Regions from separate parts of the Bacillus paramobilis genome, predicted to be linked through region 1. Evidence: riboswitches for the same ligand, from Rfam matches in the RefSeq annotation. Region 1 holds a riboswitch; each other region holds the start of a gene.

What was found. Region 1 has a riboswitch for S-adenosylmethionine ahead of mtnK (S-methyl-5-thioribose kinase). Riboswitches for the same ligand answer to the same signal wherever they lie in the genome.
Region 2: linked by a shared signal. The riboswitch ahead of metK (methionine adenosyltransferase) and the one ahead of mtnK (S-methyl-5-thioribose kinase) in region 1 are both predicted to bind S-adenosylmethionine.
Region 3: linked by a shared signal. The riboswitch ahead of AABL52_RS11045 (hypothetical protein) and the one ahead of mtnK (S-methyl-5-thioribose kinase) in region 1 are both predicted to bind S-adenosylmethionine.
Region 4: linked by a shared signal. The riboswitch ahead of AABL52_RS19765 (YezD family protein) and the one ahead of mtnK (S-methyl-5-thioribose kinase) in region 1 are both predicted to bind S-adenosylmethionine.

What each region holds. Positions count from the first base shown of each region.
Region 1 is NZ_CP151108.1:1,375,388-1,379,956, reverse strand. It holds gene AABL52_RS07305 (3-hydroxybutyrate dehydrogenase) at 1-96, shown strand, start outside; gene AABL52_RS07300 (YvrJ family protein) at 155-292, opposite strand; gene mtnA (S-methyl-5-thioribose-1-phosphate isomerase) at 513-1,574, opposite strand; gene mtnK (S-methyl-5-thioribose kinase) at 1,571-2,752, opposite strand; SAM riboswitch class I at 2,843-2,985, opposite strand; gene AABL52_RS07285 (carbon-nitrogen family hydrolase) at 3,057-3,920, opposite strand; gene AABL52_RS07280 (pyridoxal phosphate-dependent aminotransferase) at 3,935-4,569, shown strand, end outside.
Region 2 is NZ_CP151108.1:708,355-712,923, reverse strand. It holds gene AABL52_RS03680 (molybdenum cofactor guanylyltransferase) at 155-757, opposite strand; gene AABL52_RS03675 (MogA/MoaB family molybdenum cofactor biosynthesis protein) at 754-1,263, opposite strand; gene AABL52_RS03670 (hypothetical protein) at 1,502-1,681, shown strand; gene AABL52_RS03665 (hypothetical protein) at 1,688-1,867, shown strand; gene metK (methionine adenosyltransferase) at 1,908-3,107, opposite strand; SAM riboswitch class I at 3,275-3,396, opposite strand; gene pckA (phosphoenolpyruvate carboxykinase (ATP)) at 3,625-4,569, shown strand, end outside.
Region 3 is NZ_CP151108.1:2,133,126-2,137,694, forward strand. It holds gene AABL52_RS11030 (ECF transporter S component) at 1-247, shown strand, start outside; gene AABL52_RS11035 (YwiC-like family protein) at 432-1,154, shown strand; gene AABL52_RS11040 (hypothetical protein) at 1,187-1,378, opposite strand; SAM riboswitch class I at 1,501-1,599, shown strand; gene AABL52_RS11045 (hypothetical protein) at 1,640-1,957, shown strand; gene AABL52_RS11050 (SWIM zinc finger family protein) at 2,163-2,600, shown strand; gene AABL52_RS11055 (NAD(P)H-dependent oxidoreductase) at 2,624-3,199, shown strand; gene AABL52_RS11060 (group-specific protein) at 3,196-3,549, shown strand; gene AABL52_RS11065 (short-chain fatty acid transporter) at 3,590-4,569, opposite strand, start outside.
Region 4 is NZ_CP151108.1:3,871,006-3,875,574, reverse strand. It holds gene lysA (diaminopimelate decarboxylase) at 166-1,482, shown strand; SAM riboswitch class I at 1,601-1,709, shown strand; gene AABL52_RS19765 (YezD family protein) at 1,782-1,925, shown strand; gene AABL52_RS19760 (phosphoadenylyl-sulfate reductase) at 2,013-2,717, shown strand; gene sat (sulfate adenylyltransferase) at 2,756-3,892, shown strand; gene cysC (adenylyl-sulfate kinase) at 3,905-4,498, shown strand; gene AABL52_RS19745 (nitrite/sulfite reductase) at 4,510-4,569, shown strand, end outside.

The DNA of each region.
Region 1 (4,569 bases):
GAAATCTCTGATTATGCTATGTTTTTAGCGAGCGAAAAAGCGAAAGGTATAACTGGTCAAGCTGTCGTTATCGATGGTGGTTATACTGCTCAATAAAAAATAAAGTTTGCTCACGAAGAGCAAACTTTATTTTACTTTCTATCGCGAGGACCTCCTACTTTAGTAATTGTTTAGGGAGTTTCTCGATTGCCACAATTACCCCATCTAATTTACTTTCAATACGATGGAGTAAATATAATGTTACAACAATCGGAAAACCTACATTACCTACCATCCTGATCCACTCTTCCATCTTTCTCTCCTCCTTTCATTATATAAATAAGAGAAAAGAAAACATTTAGGCATAAAGTGAAACTTTAATCAGTGGGGGTTTTCTTCATCCCCCACTGATTATTAGCCCTCACCAATCGGACTTTTATGGGCAGCCCGATCCCCACCTAAATTCTTTGCTTTCGCTGAATTTTGAGGTGGGGGTCTTACTGCCCATTAAAGCGGGATAAAAAGACAAGCTATTATGTATTAGCTTGTCTTTCAAATAATGATGCAATTTCCTGTTCATAATCTCCTCTTATAATACCTTTCTCGGTAATAATACCTGTAATTAATTCATTCGGCGTTACGTCAAATGCAGGATTATAAACATCAGTTCCAACTGGTGCCACTTGTTTTCCAAAAATTTTCGTAACTTCTGTTTCATCTCTTTCTTCAATAACAATTTCAGCACCTGTTTGTTTCGTAATATCAAATGTCGATAGCGGAGCTGCAACATAGAACGGGATATCAAAATACTTTGCTAATATAGCTAAATTCATTGTTCCGATTTTATTTGCTGTATCTCCATTTGCGACAATTCGGTCCGCTCCTACTATAATCGCGTTTATTTCTTTCGTTTGAATAGCATGAGCTGCCGTATTATCTGTAATAAGTGTTACATCAATATTTGCCTGTTTTAATTCCCAGGTTGTTAAACGCCCACCTTGTAAAACCGGTCTCGTTTCACACGCATACGCATGTAAACGTACACCCTTTTCTTTCCCAATATAAAACGGTGCTAATGCAGTACCATATCTAGCAGTTGCAATACTGCCAGCGTTACAAATTGTTAAAATGTTATCATCATCTTTAAAACATGTTAATGCATGTTCTCCAATACTCCGGCATACTGCTTCATCTTCTTGCTGAATGAGAAGCGCTTCTTCTTCTAATTTTTTTTGCGCTTCTTTTATTGTAGTAATTTCCCGAATGGATTCTCTCATACGATCGATTGCCCAAAATAAATTGACTGCTGTCGGGCGTGACGTTCCTAAATAATTACAATCTCTATTAAACTTCTTTTGAAATTCTTCAATATGTACAGTGTTATATTTTTGGGATGCAAGCGCCAAGCCAAATGCGGCTACAATTCCAATTGCAGGTGCCCCTCTTACTTCTAGCATGACAATACTTTTCCATACATCTTCAATCGTCGTTAATGTTTTGTATTCTGTACTATGCGGCAACTTTGTTTGATTTAATACTGCAATGGCATCCCCTTTCCAACTAACAGACCTCGGAATAGTAACAATTGTACTCATGCTTTTACCCCTCCAGAAACTGTCTGTTGGAATAGTGTTCGGAACAGTTGAATATCAGCGCTCTTAGATTCATATTTTATTAGTTCTCTACCTAAGAATAACGCCTGTTTCTTAGCTTGAATTCTCGTTTCTTTATTTGCTATTTCATCTAAATCAGCTACATGCGCTAAGCCAATTGTTCTACGGATAAGCTCACATCCGGCAAATCCAACGGCATCCGTAAAAATATTTTTCAAAATAATTGGCAACCATTGTCTCTCTTTCGTATATGCTTCTACACCTTCTCCAATCCATAACTTCGTAAAAGTTTCTACAAAATAACTCCATGTTTTCTCAATATGGAAAAATAGCACACTTCTTTTTTCCTCTTCACGTGATAACGCATTTAATAATAAATTTGCAATAAATTGACCAAGATCGAATCCAAATGGACCATATGTTGCAAATTCTGGATCAATCACTTTCGTTTCAGAAGGTGATGAAAAAATACTTCCCGTATGTAAATCTCCATGAATAAGTGCTTCTTTTCTCGTTAAAAATTTATATTTATACTGTGCCACTTTTAGTTTGACAGTTTTGTCACTCCATAGTTCATCTACAGCTAGCTGCAACTCTGGTTCATAATCATTCGTATCGTAATGACCGAACGGATCTGTAAACACTAAATCTTCTGTAATTTTACAAAGGTCTGGGTTTACAAATGCACCTTCTAGTACCCTTTTCTCTTCTGACTCTAATCCTAAATCTGAAGTGTAAAACAACACATATGCTAGAAAACGACCAATATGTTGGGATAAAAGTGGGTACTCCTCTCCATCTATTAATCCTTTTCTTGCAATTGTTAGTCTTGATAAATCTTCTATGACCGTTACCGCTAACTCTTCATCATGACTGTACACTACCGGCACATATTCCGGCACATATTTCGCGAAAATTTGTAATGCTTTACTTTCAATCGTCGCTCTTTTTATAGATAACGGCCAGCTCTCACCAACTACTTTTGCATATGGCAATGCTTGTTTTAGTATAATAGACTTCTCTCCATCACCTAATTTGAACACGTAATTTAAATTTCCATCTCCAATTTCATGACAAACTACATTTGCTTTCTTTTCAAAATAACCGTGTTCTTTCGCATATTGTATAGCTGTCGTTTCAGTTAATGAATAATATCCCATCGTCTTCTCCCCCTTTTTATATTCAGAGGTTTTTCTAAAATAGAAAAACCCCTTTCCACAAAGAAAGAGGTTTGAAGTTTATCTTCTCCCCTCTTATCTGCCAGAAAGTTTTACTTTCTGCTGGAATTAGCACCGTGCCTTTTGGCGTAAATAAACGCCCCATTTCACAATGGTATTACGGTCGGTTGCTGGGCTTCATCGGGCCAAATCCCTCCACCTGCTCTTGATAAGAGTTGTATAATTTTTTGAATTTTTAACTTTATGTTGAAGACTATACCAAGAATAAAAATCACTTGTCAACATTTTATTTGTATAATTCTGGACGGCGATCTGCAAAAACTGGAATTCCTTTGCGTACCTCGTTAATTTTCTCGAATGTGAGCTCTCCAAATAAAATTGATTCTTCTTCATTCGCTTCTACAACAACTTCCCCCCAAGGATCGATAATTAAAGAATGACCCGCAAACTCATTATTCGGATCCTTTCCTGCCCTATTACATGCAACAACATAACATTGATTTTCAACTGCTCTTGCTTGCAGTAGCAAACGCCAATGTGCTAAACGAACTAATGGCCATTCTGCTACAACAAATAAAACTGTTGCACCTTTCGCAGTATGAACACGCATCCACTCCGGAAAACGAATATCATAACAAATTGTACCAGCGCACTCTATATTATCTAACTTAAATTCGCCTGTACTATTTCCAGCGATTAAATATTTATGTTCATCCATGAGCTGAAATAAATGCACTTTACTATATTCATTGACTAGCTGGCCTTTATTAGTTACAACATACATTGTATTTGTAACACCTTGATCTGTTTGCTTCGCTATAGAACCACCGACAATATGTACACCATATTGTTTCGACCACTCTTTCAGCTTTTCTTTCGTTTCCAATCCATCCCTATCTGCAATTTCAGAGAGTCTCGTTAAATCATATCCTGTTGTCCATAGTTCTGGTAAAACAATAACATCTGGTCTTTCCTTCATCGCTTCGCTTATTTTATTTTTAGCATTCTCAATATTTTTCTCTACATCTCCAAAGACAATGTCCATTTGAATACATGCGACTTTCATTTTGTCAGCCCCATTCATAATTTTTTCTTTACAAAATACTGGAAAGATTATATCATTTGTCACTAGAATTGTAACAACTTTCAAAAGAGGTGGAAAGTATGAAATCATTTCAACCTTCTGAGATAGTAACATCATTGCCAACACAATTTTTTGCTTCACTTGTTGCAAAAGTTAACAAAGTCGTAGCAGCTGGTCACGATGTTATTAATCTAGGTCAAGGTAATCCAGATCAACCAACACCGCAGCATATCGTAAAAGCTTTACAAGATGCTGCAGAAAATACCATTCATCATAAATATCCGCCATTTCGCGGACATGAAAGTTTAAAAGAAGCCGTGGCAACATTCTATCAACGTGAATATGATGTAGTAGTAAATCCCAAAACAGAAGTTGCTATTTTGTTTGGCGGAAAGGCTGGATTAGTAGAATTACCAGTTTGTTTTACAAACCCTGGTGATACTATTCTCGTTCCAGATCCAGGCTACCCAGATTATTTATCAGGTGTTGCTTTAGCAAAAGCACAATTTGAAACAATGCCGCTACTTGCAGAAAATAATTTTTTACCAGATTATACGAAAATTGATGACTCTATTGCCGAGCGTGCAAAGCTAATGTTTTTAAACTATCCAAATAATCCTACCGGTGCTACTGCATCAAAAGATTTCTTTGATGAAACGATTCATTTTGCTAATGAACATAATATACTAGTCGTTCATGATTTTGCTTACGGTGC
Region 2 (4,569 bases), 670 kb from region 1:
ATAAACAGACTTGTAATAAAAACCCATAAAAATTAATATATGGTTATACAGTATTTTAACTGTATAGTGATTTTAAGAATTCCCCTTAAAATCAACTTACTCACATATCTTTATACAGTAATTGTTCCCCAATTTCTGTATATCAAAAAACCTTTCATTCATTTGAAAGGTCTTTTTGAGCCTGCATATATTCTTCTTTCGTATTCACATTTATAAACCAATCCGCATGCGCTTGTACATTTTCACCAACAATATATTTCACATTACATTGTGATAAAAGCTGACTCATACTTCTTTTTTCTTCCTGAAGCAAAGCATAAATCTTTTCTTTCACGCGGTTATGATACGCTGCAAGTAACGGTTGTTTCCTTCCATTAATAATAGGGACAACTGCATCATATTCATTACTCGTTTGCTCTAGTAAAATGGTAAACCATTCTTGCGAAACATTTGGCGCATCGCAAGGCATAATAGCATACCAATCTGCTTCTATATATTCCATTCCTGATACAATTCCAGCAAGTGGTCCATTTCCTTTATAATGCGGAATATCTTCTATAACAGGAACTTGTACAAGTTCCTCTACTCGCTCTTTTATATCAGAATGACTAATGACTACAACCTCTTGCAAAGCAGTCGTCATCACTTTCAAAATATGCTCTATAAAAGTACTACCTTGCCAGATCGCTAATGCTTTCGGCTCACCGAATCGACTCGACATACCGCCTGCCAATACAATTCCAGCATACTTACTCATTGGCGATGCAGCTCAAATGTAATATGACCTAATTCCGGTAAAATCAATTTATTCATCGCAAGACGAACTGCTCCGCTAGACCCTGGCATGGAAAAGACAACTTTGCGCCCAATTGTACCGCCGATTGCTCTACTTAACATCGCGCTGCTTCCGATATCTTCTAAATAACTAATCATACGAAACAACTCACCAAACCCGACAATCTCTTTATCTAATAACGCTGATACTGCTTCAATCGTTACATCACGCTTCGTAATACCAGTACCGCCATTTGTTAAAACGACATCAACATCTTCCCTATGATAACCAGCTAACACTGCTTGCTGAATACTTTCTTTATCATCTTTTACAATTTCATAAGAGGTCACTGTATGCCCTGCTTCTTTTAACAATTCATGTAATAGCTGCCCGCTCTTATCTGTCTCTCCCGTACGTGTATCGGAAATCGTCACGATCTTGCAGCGCACTTCTTTTGGAGCTTGTTTTTTATGTTCGGTTACGCTCATTTTATATCTTTCCTTTCCTAAAGGCTTTTCTTCATTTTATCATACATATCTTTACACAATTATGTATGAAGCCGCTAATACACCATGATACAATATAAGTATATACAACCACAAAAAGGAAAATATACTTTCTTATACTCCTAGACTACACATCATTAGCTACTCTTTAAATCCCCTTATATTTTCCACATAGTAGATTTCATTTTAAATTACAAAATAATTTGGAGGTTCACTCATTATGGAACTTTATAAAAAACTAACAACAACATTCATCCTCTTATTCGTCGCTTCCATTACTGTCGGCTTTTCTCTAAAAGACGCAATTCCATACGCTACATTAGTAAGTATTATATTCGCAACACTATTTTTACTAAGCAGTGCCTTTTGCGCGGGTAAAGCACGTCAAATGAAAGGTTGATTACATATGTTCAAGAAGAAACCAATCTTTTGTAAATCCTGCGGGAAAGAAATACAAACGTATGAAAAGGCATGGGTTCATATGCCTTTTCCGGCAAGTGGTATGACTAATATGAAAAAGTATATTGAGCTAGACGGCGAAGTTTATTGTGGTTCTTGCATCCAAGTAGTAAATAAAACAAAATAAAAAAGCTTTGCGCTCACGGCGCAAAGCTTTTTTTCATATATTATAGACCAGCTTGCTCTTTTAAAGCTGCAGCTTTGTCTGTACGTTCCCATGTTAGATCTACATCAGTACGTCCGAAGTGGCCGTAAGCTGCTGTTTGTTTGTAAATTGGGCGACGTAAGTCTAGCATTTTAATAATACCAGCTGGGCGAAGATCGAAGTTGTTACGAACTAGTTCTACTAGTACGTCTTCAGATACTTTACCAGTGCCGAACGTATCAACTGAAATTGATACTGGTTGTGCTACACCGATTGCGTATGCAAGTTGTACTTCTGCTTTGTCAGCAAGACCAGCTGCTACGATGTTTTTCGCAACATAACGAGCTGCATATGCTGCTGAACGGTCAACTTTCGTTGCATCTTTACCAGAGAATGCACCGCCACCGTGGCGAGCGTATCCACCGTAAGTATCAACGATGATTTTACGTCCTGTTAAACCAGCATCACCTTGTGGTCCACCAATTACGAAGCGGCCAGTTGGGTTAATGAAGAATTTCGTTTCTCCATCCATTAATTCTGCTGGAACTACAGCTTTAATTACATGCTCTTTTAAATCGCGATCGATTTCTTCCCATGTAACATCTGGATGATGCTGTGTAGAAATTACGATTGTATCTACACGTACAGGTTTACCATTTTCATCATACTCAACTGTAACTTGCGTTTTTCCATCCGGACGTAAGTATGATAATGTATCATCTTTACGTACTTCAGTTAAACGGCGAGCTAATTTGTGAGCAAGCGAGATTGGAAGTGGCATTAACTCTTGTGTCTCATTACATGCGAAACCAAACATTAAACCTTGGTCTCCTGCACCAATTGCCTCAATCTCAGCGTCAGTCATTTGACCTTCGCGTGCTTCTAGCGCTTGGTCAACACCCATAGCGATGTCAGCAGATTGCTCATCGATAGATGTTAAAACTGCACAAGTTTCTGCATCGAATCCGTATTTTGCGCGTGTGTAACCAATGCCTTGAATTGTTTCACGAACGATTTTTGGAATATCTACGTAAGTAGAAGTCGTAATTTCCCCCGCTACCAATACTAAACCAGTTGTTACAGTTGTTTCACAAGCTACACGTGCATTTGCGTCTTTTGATAAGATCGCATCTAAAATTGAATCAGAAATTTGGTCACAAATTTTATCTGGATGTCCTTCAGTTACAGACTCAGATGTGAACAGATGACGTTTTTTTGTCATGTGGTAAACCTCCCTACAGTAATTGTATATATTGTACGGAACTCATCCTTAATTTGCCACAAATTGCGACATACATTTATTCTCCCACAAGCATACAGAAAAACCTTTCCCACTTTACATAGAGGAAAGGTTTAATTTGCTACTTGCATACTGCTTTTTGCCCTTCGCTCTTATCGTTCGAGACCTGTAGCCTCGCACAGGTTTTAGCACCTATTCACCTGTATTTACCACTACAAGTGAGGTTGCTGGGCTTCATCGGGCCTGTCCCTCCGCCAGCTCGGGATAAGAGAGTATCCGTCCCAACCTATACTAAAGAAATGATATTCATTTGTCAATTAATATTCACATTTTCCTGAAAGTTTTTCTCAATACGCCTAAAATGAAATATTAATAAGGAAATAATGCATTCACACAAACAAAAAGAAATAAATAGTATACATTATTTATATAATTGTGTTATACTCTTGTTGGGGATTACGAGAAATATTTCATTAAATGAAAAGGATGGTATATAAATATGAGTACTGTGAATGTCCAAATTGGTTTACACGAATTATTGAACGGAAGCAATGCACAGATTCAACTAAGTGTTCCGCAATTAGTGGAAAAAGTATTAATGCGAAATGAAGGGAAATTAACTTCTACTGGTGCCGTTTCTGCTTCAACAGGAAAATATACAGGACGTTCTCCTAAAGATAAATTTATTGTGAAAGAAGCATCGGTTGCTGACAAAATTGCTTGGGGAGCAGTGAATCAACCGATTTCTGAAGAACATTTTAATAAATTATATACTAAAGTTTTAGAATACTTAAAAGAAAAAGAAGAGTTATTCGTCTTCAATGGATTTGCTGGCGCTGACCGCAATTACCGCCTACCAATTCAAGTTATTAACGAATATGCATGGCACAATTTATTTGTACATCAATTATTCATTCGTCCAACTGAAGAAGAATTAACAACTCATGAATCAGAGTTCACAATTGTTTCTGCACCGAATTTCAAAGCTGATCCAGCTGTTGACGGTACAAACTCTGAAGCATTCATTATGGTTTCATTCGAAAAACGTATCGTACTAATTGGTGGTACAGAATACGCTGGAGAAATGAAAAAATCAATCTTCTCTATTATGAACTTCTTACTACCTGAACAAGATATTCTTTCTATGCATTGCTCTGCAAACGTAGGTGAAGAAGGCGACGTAGCACTATTCTTCGGTTTATCTGGAACAGGTAAAACAACATTATCTGCTGATCCAAACCGTAAATTAATCGGTGATGATGAGCATGGTTGGTCTGATAACGGTGTATTCAATATTGAAGGCGGTTGCTACGCAAAATGTGTAAACCTTTCTCACGAGAAAGAACCACAAATTTTCGATGCAATCAAATTTGGATCTGTTTTAGAAAACGTTATCATTAATGATCAAACGCGTATCGCAGACTACAACGATACTACTTTAACA
Region 3 (4,569 bases), 760 kb from region 1:
ACTGCTATATGGATTCGTTGTTGGATTTTTATTTGGCTGGATTATGAACTTCTGGGGGCTTCTCGGTTTTATACAGGAAGCAACGTGGGAAACAGTTGTCGCGTACTATGTTGCAAGTTTTTATTTCGATTTGAGCCATGCAATTTCGAATGTTATTTTCTTACTATTATTTAGTACGTCTTGGATTACGATTCTTACGAGATTCAAAAAGAAATATGGCATATTAGATAAGCATAACATGGCATAGAAAAGCATATTCATATAAGGTAGGGTCGCGACTTACATATTCGTTTGCCTCTTTCATGCTTCTTACATATTGTAAGGAGCATTTTTTATTGTCAAAAAATCGATTCAATATACGTCGGCTATTATATAAAATTATTTGTATAATAGTATGTGAGAACTATTTTCAAAAGGGAGGTGTATAGTTAATGAAGTTAGTTATTCCGAAGCAACACGGTGCATGGGCCATGCTCGTTATACCATTTCTATTAAGTATCATACTTGGGAAACCTACTATGTATCATATTCCATTATTTTTAGCTTGGTTCTTTATCTATTTAGCTACGTATCCATTTCTTACGTACATAAAGCAAAGACGAAAAAAAGAGTATTTACATGCAGCAATTGTATATTTTATCGTCGCTTTCGTATTTGGGATGATTTCTCTATTATATGAATGGCGCATTCTTTTATTCGTAGCAGTAATGATTCCATTATTTATAGTAAATATGTATTACGCCCGTCAAAAGAATGAAAGAGCGTTACTAAATGACATTAGTGCGATTATTGTTTTTTGTATTGGTGGTTTAGTTAGTTATTATTTTTCAATGAAACTTATAGATAAAACAGCACTATTTATTGCGCTTATATCATTTTTATATTTTTTAGGAAGTACGTTTTATGTGAAAACGATGATACGTGAGAAAAATAACCCGAAGTATCGTTTTATATCATGGGGGTATCATATTCTATTAACAATCATCGTATTTGCTATCAATCCGTGGTGCTCTCTTATTTTTATACCGAGTGTCATTCGGGCAATTATGTTGTACGGTAAAAAGATTTCTATTATAAAAGTAGGTATTTTAGAAATTGCTAATTCTGTATATTTTTTAATTATAACGGTAATAATTATGAAGTATGCCATTTGAAAAAGCTTCCCACCTTATGATGGGAAGCTTTTTCAATCTTGTTCTAAAATGTGAACCGTGTAATCACAACGTTGAATAGCTTGTTCGATCGCATAAAGGGATTGTTCAATACGTGCGCGATTAAAATCTTTTTCCACAGTCTGTAGTGCTGCTTCTAAACAATGTTTTGCTTCTTGTAATGATTGAAATGAATCTTGTACATATCCGCGAGCATTTTCGTGCATTTCATAATCCTCCTTGCATATTCATATATGTATAGTATGAGCAGTAAAGAAGAAAATATTATTTGTTATATTTGTTTGACAATTAAAATGAAATTACGTATAGTAAGAATTAAGTGAATATTTTCTTATCCAGAGAGGTGGAGGGACTGGCCCGATGAAACCCAGCAACCGCGATGCAGGTGCTAATTCCAGCAGAACATATTTGTTCTGGGAGATAAGACGAAGATATATACGTAACTTCTTCTTATCGGAGAGGTTTTTTTGTTGCAAAAAAACCGATTACGAAAATTTATATTAAGAAGAAAGGGGTTGCGAAGTACTGTGACACTCGAAAAATACGTAAAACTGCGTAGTACAGTTTATGAATATATGATAGAGCAAGATAAGCCAATATCATTGTTAGATATTCAAGAACATATCGTTTCGCATCATGAAGGAAAATTCACGAAAAAGATGTTACATCAATTTTATTTATCAAGACTATTAGATGAACTGAAACTGGATGGGAAAATTACATTAGCTGATGAATATCTCTATACTGAAAAAGGGGTATTTTATAAGGCGGGAAAAGGGAGCTAGGCTCTCTTTTTTTTGAAGTATGTAGAGTAAAAGACTGCTTAAGCAGCCTGATACAAGGGAATGGTGTTGAGTGTGTAGTGTCAAAGATTGAATGTGCCTGAAAGAGGCACTTCATATCGGCTGCAAATGAAAAGAGACACCTCCGCCGAATAGGTGTCAGTCGTTTTGTCATATAGACTTGCTATTTGACAGTTATTAGAATAACATGCGCAGGTTTGGAAGTCAAAAGGGAATTAAAGGAAGAGGTGTTGTTATGTACGCTTACTTATTACATGATATAACGAAATGGATTCCTAAGTACATTATGGATAAAGGCTATGAATATTATGAAGAGGGACATGTAGAAGATGTTGAAATACAAGACAAGAAAATATTTGCTTTCGTTACTGGAAATGCAGGAAACTATGAAGTGATTATTGATCTTGAAGATTTTACAGAAAGTAGCTGCGAGTGTCCATATGAAAACTATTGTAAACATATGGCGGCAGTTGTTTATGATATTCAAGGCACTGGTGAAAGTACGGTAAAAGAGAAACTGAAAAATTTAGAAAAGGAAGAGTTACTTACAGTATTAAACCGTTTATTACAAAGCTCCAAAAACGTGCAAATTGTAGAGAAGATGTTAAAGAAGGGGAAACTTTAACTTATAGAGGGAGTTGTTTTGTAGTGAATGTACTAATTGTATACGCTCATCCCAGTCCTTCCAGTTTTAACGCGGCGATTTTAAAGCATGTGCAAAAAGGATTACAAGAAACAGATCATTCGGTTACGGTACTTGATTTATATAAAGAACAATTTGATCCAGTCCTTGTATTTAATGAAGAGAAGAAAAGACGTGATTTAGTAAATGAAGAAGAGACAGCTCGGTACAGAACGTTAGTGGAAGAAGCAGATACGCTTCTCTTTATATATCCGATATGGTGGTGGGGGATGCCTGCTATTTTAAAAGGGTTTATCGATCGCATTTTCGTTGCTGGATTTGCTTATAAATATGAAGGAGCCCTGCCGAAAGGATTATTGAAAGGGAAGAAAGCGTGGGTGATTAATACGTTAGATTCACCGTTATGGTACGTCGCACTACTATATAGATCAGCGGATTGGATTATGATGAAAAGAGGTGTGTTACGTTTTTGCGGCATTCGCGATATAAAACGATCTGTTTTTCAATCTGTGAAAACGAGTAAACGAGAGAAGCGGGAAAAGTGGTTATTACAAATAGAAGAAAAGGCTCGTACATTATGAATGAAATCGAACGTATAATAAAGTGTTGCAATTATGATAACGAACTTTTTCGTACATATATTAATTGCTTAGTCCAATTGAAGAACTGTAGTGAAATGTTTCAACAAATTCAAATACAATTAAGAAATGATTACTTAATAAGAGGGATTTGTGAAAGAGAAGTGGATGAGGTAGTAAAAGGAAGTAAAGAATATGATACATATTTTCTTCCTAAAGCATTACAGTGGAATTTCCTTAAAAACAATCCACATTTAATTGAAAAAGTATGTGAAGACTTTTTTGCATTTGAGGCGTTATATCTTACGGATATAAAGTGGGAGGTCGTAATAAATTGCGTGGGAAATAAGTGATTTATTATGTAAAAAAGCTAGTATAAAACTAGCTTTTCGTTTAAATAAATAGGAAACATAGACTGATGATAAATCCTGCATATAGTAAGTTAACAACGCAAAATCCCATAATATCACGAGCACCTAAACCAGCTATCGCTAATGCCGGTAATGCCCAGAATGGTTGAATCAAATTCGTCCAAGCATCGCCCCATGCAATTGCCATTGCTGTTTTTGCAGCAGGTACACCAAGTTCAGCGCCAGCTGGAATCATAATGGGTGCTTGCACAGCCCATTGACCGCCACCAGATGGAACGAAAATATTAACGATGCCAGCACTTAAAAAGGTAAAGAGCGGGAAAGTCGTTTCGTTTGAAATGCTAATAAAGAAATTAGAAATAGCTCCTCCAAGTGAAAGTCCTTCACTATTTGCTCCAATCATCATTCCCATAATTCCAGCATAAAACGGAAATTGAAGTAAAATGCCAGAAGCACTTTTCGTAGAGTCTGAAAAGGCACGAATATATTGAATCGGAGTGCGGTGAAAAATAAGTCCAGCAATTAATAACATAAAAATAACGATGTCTAGCGTAAGGTTAAAGCCTTTCGTATAAAAGTAATTGAAAATATAAATGAGACCTAACACTCCAACGCAAAGTGTAATAATGATACTATTTTCCATTTTTTCAGCGAATGTATTGTTTCCTACTTCTTGAGCGGTAGCTTCTTCATGAAATACGCTAGGATCTACCGTTATCGTATGTTTTTCATCTGGATGCATCGCTTTATTAATGAGAGGCATTGTAACGAGAAAAATAATAACTGGAACGAGTGCGTATGGTGAGAATAGCGTTTCTGTTATTGGAATGGCTTCTTTAATACTGCCAGCTGTCGTTTTAATTAACGTTTCTCCGCCAGTTGCTAACGTAAGAGGAATAGAAGCAGAAAGCCCCGCATGCCAAATGAGAAATCCAGAGTAAGAAGAAGCAATTGCAAGTCTATAATCTAATCCTTCAAGCTGCCTTGCCACTTCTTTTGCAT
Region 4 (4,569 bases), 2.5 Mb from region 1:
TTATTTTGAGGAGATAACAACTCGTTTATTTTTTCAATATATATTTTTCCTAATAAGAAACGCGTGTGAACATTGTTCCGCGCGTTTTTTGTCTATCTAAAAGCGTGCTGCAATGAATAGAAGATTGGGGTTATGAGTTTTAGAGGAAATAAGGGAGGAATTCAAATGTATTTACACGGCACAAGCCGAATCAATGGGCAAGGACACTTAGAAATTGGAGGGTGCGATACGACGCAGCTAGCAAAACAATACGGAACACCACTTTATGTATACGATGAAGAGTCTATTCGAGGAAAGTGCCGCGCGTTTCATCGTGCTTTTAAAGAAAGTGGGTTCTCTTATCAAGTAGCATATGCAAGCAAGGCGTTCTTGTGCATGGAGATGTGCCGAGTAGCTCGTGAAGAGAATATGTCATTAGATGTTGTTTCTGGAGGGGAATTATATACTGCGCTTCAAGCAGGATTTCCAGCATCGCGTATTCATTTTCACGGCAATAATAAAACAGAAGAAGAGATTGTGATGGCGCTTCAGGCGAATATTGGTTGTTTTGTTGTCGATAATTTCTTAGAATTAGAAATTTTGCATGATTTAGCAGGGCAACATGGGAAATTTGTGAACATATTAATCCGTGTAACGCCTGGAGTAGAGGCGCACACACATGAATATATTACAACAGGCCAAGATGATTCAAAATTTGGATTTGGCGTGTCAAATGGTCAAGCGATGCAAGCAATTGAGCTTGCTTTACAAAAATCAAATTATAATGTGTTAGGAATTCATTCACATATCGGATCTCAAATATTTGAAACGGCTGGATTTGTTCGGGCGATTGAAGTTCTTCATCAATTTTTAGAAGAAGTGAGAGAGAGAGCGAACTATGTAGTGAAAGTATTAAATGTGGGCGGAGGATTCGGAATACGCTACACAGAGTCAGATACACCATTAACTCTTGAGACATATGTGCGAGCTGTAACCAGTGCAGTGAGGGAACAATTTACAGCATGTAATTATCCCTTGCCAGAAATATGGGTTGAACCAGGCCGTAGTATTGTAGGTGATGCTGGAACGACAATTTATACAGTTGGATCTGTGAAAGACATTCCTGGTATTCGGAAATATGTATCAGTGGATGGTGGGATGACTGATAACTTAAGACCTGCTTTATATAACGCGCGTTATGAAGCGATGTTAGCGAATCGAGGAAATGATGAGAATGAGGAAGTCGTTTCGATTGCTGGGAAATGTTGTGAGAGTGGAGATATGTTAATTTGGGATATTACTCTACCGAAAGTTGCTTCTGCCGATTTACTAGCAATTTCTTGTACAGGGGCATACGGGTACTCGATGGCGAATAATTATAATCGGATTCGTAGACCAGCTGTCGTCTTCGCGAAAGGCGGCACATCACAAATTGTTGTAGAGCGCGAAACATATGAAAATATTATTGGGAACGATCGCATACGTATTAAAGAATTGGTTTAAAATGAGGAAAAAGGAGTTGTTCGGATGGACAATTCCTTTTTTATAAAATAAAATAATTAAAATATATCGGAAAACTAGGATTGAAAAAAATCAGAATTGTGATAAAATACAAATACAAAGCTTATCAAGAGAAGCGGAGGGAACTGGCCCGACGAAGCTCGGCAACCTGCTTATAGAAAGCAAGGTGCTAAATCCAGCAAAATGGAATCCATTTTGAAAGATAAGGTAAAATATATTACCGAACAGTCTTTTCGAAATGGGAAAGATTTTTTTTATGAATAAAAAGGGGGGCTGTTCGCGTGAGCGTACGGGAACATTTTGAGGAAGTATCTGAGAAAATTCAAGCGATGCTTGCTGATATGAAATATGGTTCAATTACAATTGTTGTGCAGGATGGGAAAGTCATTCAATTAGAGAAAAGTGAAAAAGTACGTTTAAAGTAAAAAGCGCTGACTAGAAAAACTAGAGGCGGTTTTAACCTATTTTGATTAGGTTAAAACCGTCTTTTTGCTTTTACAGGGGGAAAAAACATGTTGACGTATGAAACGTGGGAAGAAAATAATGTTTCATTTTCAGAAGAAGATGAAACAAAAGGCGCGCTATCTGTTTTAAGTTGGGCTTATAAAGAATATGAAAGTGAAATTGTATACGCATGTAGCTTTGGAGTGGAAGGGATGGTACTACTGCACCTTATAAACCAAGTAAATCCATCTGCTAAAGTTGTATTTTTAGATACAAATGTTCATTTTCGCGAAACGTATAAATTAATTCAAAAAGTGCGGGAACGATTTCCTTCATTAAATATTATAGAAAAACAGCCGGAACTTACACTTGATGAACAAGCGAAGTTGCATGGTGAGAAATTATGGGAAAGTAATCCGAATCTTTGTTGTAAAATTAGAAAAATTTTACCGTTAGAAAAATCATTAGCAGCAGAAAAAGCGTGGATATCGGGCTTAAGGAGGGAACAATCAGAAACACGTAAGCATACACAGTTTATAAATCAAGATCATCGCTTTCAATCTATTAAAGTTTGTCCACTCATTCATTGGACGTGGAAAGAAGTGTGGCGATATGTATACAAACATAGCTTGCCGTATAACCCGCTCCATGATATTGGGTATCCAAGTATTGGGTGTGAGAAATGTACGTTACCTGTAGGAGAGGGTGGCGATTCGAGAGATGGTAGGTGGGCCGGGAAAGTGAAAACAGAATGTGGTCTTCATTACCAATAAGATGAATTTGAAAATAAAGCTAAGAGAGGGTATAGAAAATGAGTAAAAGAAACGAATTAATAAATCGAATAGACGAGACATACGACGTATCACAAATTGAAAAAGAAATTGGGCTAGACAACATTGCATTAAGTGATTTAGAGCTATTAGCGACAGGGGGATATAGCCCACTTACAGGTTTTTTAGGAAAGAAAGATTACGATTCGGTCGTAGAAACGATTCGTTTAGCTAATGGGAGCGTTTGGAGTATCCCCATTACATTACCGGTAACAGAAGACGTAGCAGAGAGTCTGAAAATTGGAGAGAAAGTAAAGCTTGTCAGTGATGGAAATATATATGGTGTCATTCAAATAGAAGATATTTTTGTACCAGATAAAGAAAAAGAAGCGTTACTTGTATATAAAACGACGGATGAGGCTCATCCAGGAGTGAAGAAGTTATATGAGCGACCGAACGTTTATGTCGGTGGAGCTATTATTCTTACAAAACGTTTTGAAAATAATCCATTTCCTTCTTATCATTTAGATCCAATTGAAACGAAAGAAGAATTTAAGAAACGTGGTTGGAAAACAGTAGTCGGATTTCAAACGAGAAACCCGGTACATCGTGCTCATGAGTATATTCAAAAATCTGCTCTTGAAATTGTAGATGGCCTCTTTTTAAATCCGCTCGTTGGGGAAACGAAGTCGGATGATATTCCTGCTGATGTAAGGATGGAAAGCTATGAAGTATTACTTCAAAACTATTATCCGAAAGATCGTGTCTTTTTAGGTGTATTTCCTGCAGCGATGCGTTACGCAGGACCGAGGGAAGCGATATTCCATGCATTAGTTAGAAAGAATTTTGGATGTACTCACTTTATTGTAGGACGCGATCATGCAGGGGTAGGAGATTATTACGGTACTTATGAAGCGCAAGAAATTTTTACAAACTTTACAGTGGAAGAGTTAGGAATTACACCGTTATTTTTTGAACATAGTTTTTACTGCACGAAATGTGAAGCGATGGCTTCGACGAAAACATGCCCGCACGGCAAAGAAGATCATGTTATTTTATCGGGTACGAAAGTAAGAGAGCTATTAAGAAATGGTGAGGTTCCGCCAAGTACATTTAGTCGTAAAGAAGTAGTAGAAGTACTAATTAAAGGTTTGAAAAAAGAAGTAGTAACAGAATAAGGAGAGAATGAGATGGATACAAATATTACTTGGCATACGGCATCTGTTTCAAAAGATGAGAGAAGAGTAAAAAATGGGCATCATAGTTTTGTAATTTGGTTTACTGGTCTATCAGCTTCAGGTAAATCTACGGTGGCGAACGCGGTTGCTCGTAAACTATTTGAAAAGAATATTGGAAACTATGTACTAGATGGTGATAATATACGCCACGGTTTAAATAAAGACTTAGGTTTTTCTGAAAGTGATCGTATGGAAAATATAAGACGGATTGGCGAAGTGGCGAAGCTATTTGTAGATCAAGGTACGGTTGTTCTTACAGCGTTTATTTCACCATTTCGAGTAGACCGAAAACAAGTGAGGGATTTATTAGCTGCAGATGAGTTTATTGAAGTGTTTGTAAAGTGCCCAATTGAAGAGTGTGAGAAGCGTGATCCGAAAGGGCTTTATAAAAAAGCAAGACAAGGTGATATTAAAGAGTTTACTGGTGTTGATTCACCGTATGAGGAACCAGAGCAAGCAGAATTAATTGTAGAAACGCACAAGTATTCTATTGAAGAATGTGCAGAACAAATCGTGAAGTACTTACAAGAGCGTAGTTTTATATAGGGGGATAAAAAATGAGTTATGAAAAAGTATGGGCTAACAATGAAAAATTAAATCAAGCTGAGAAAAATAAA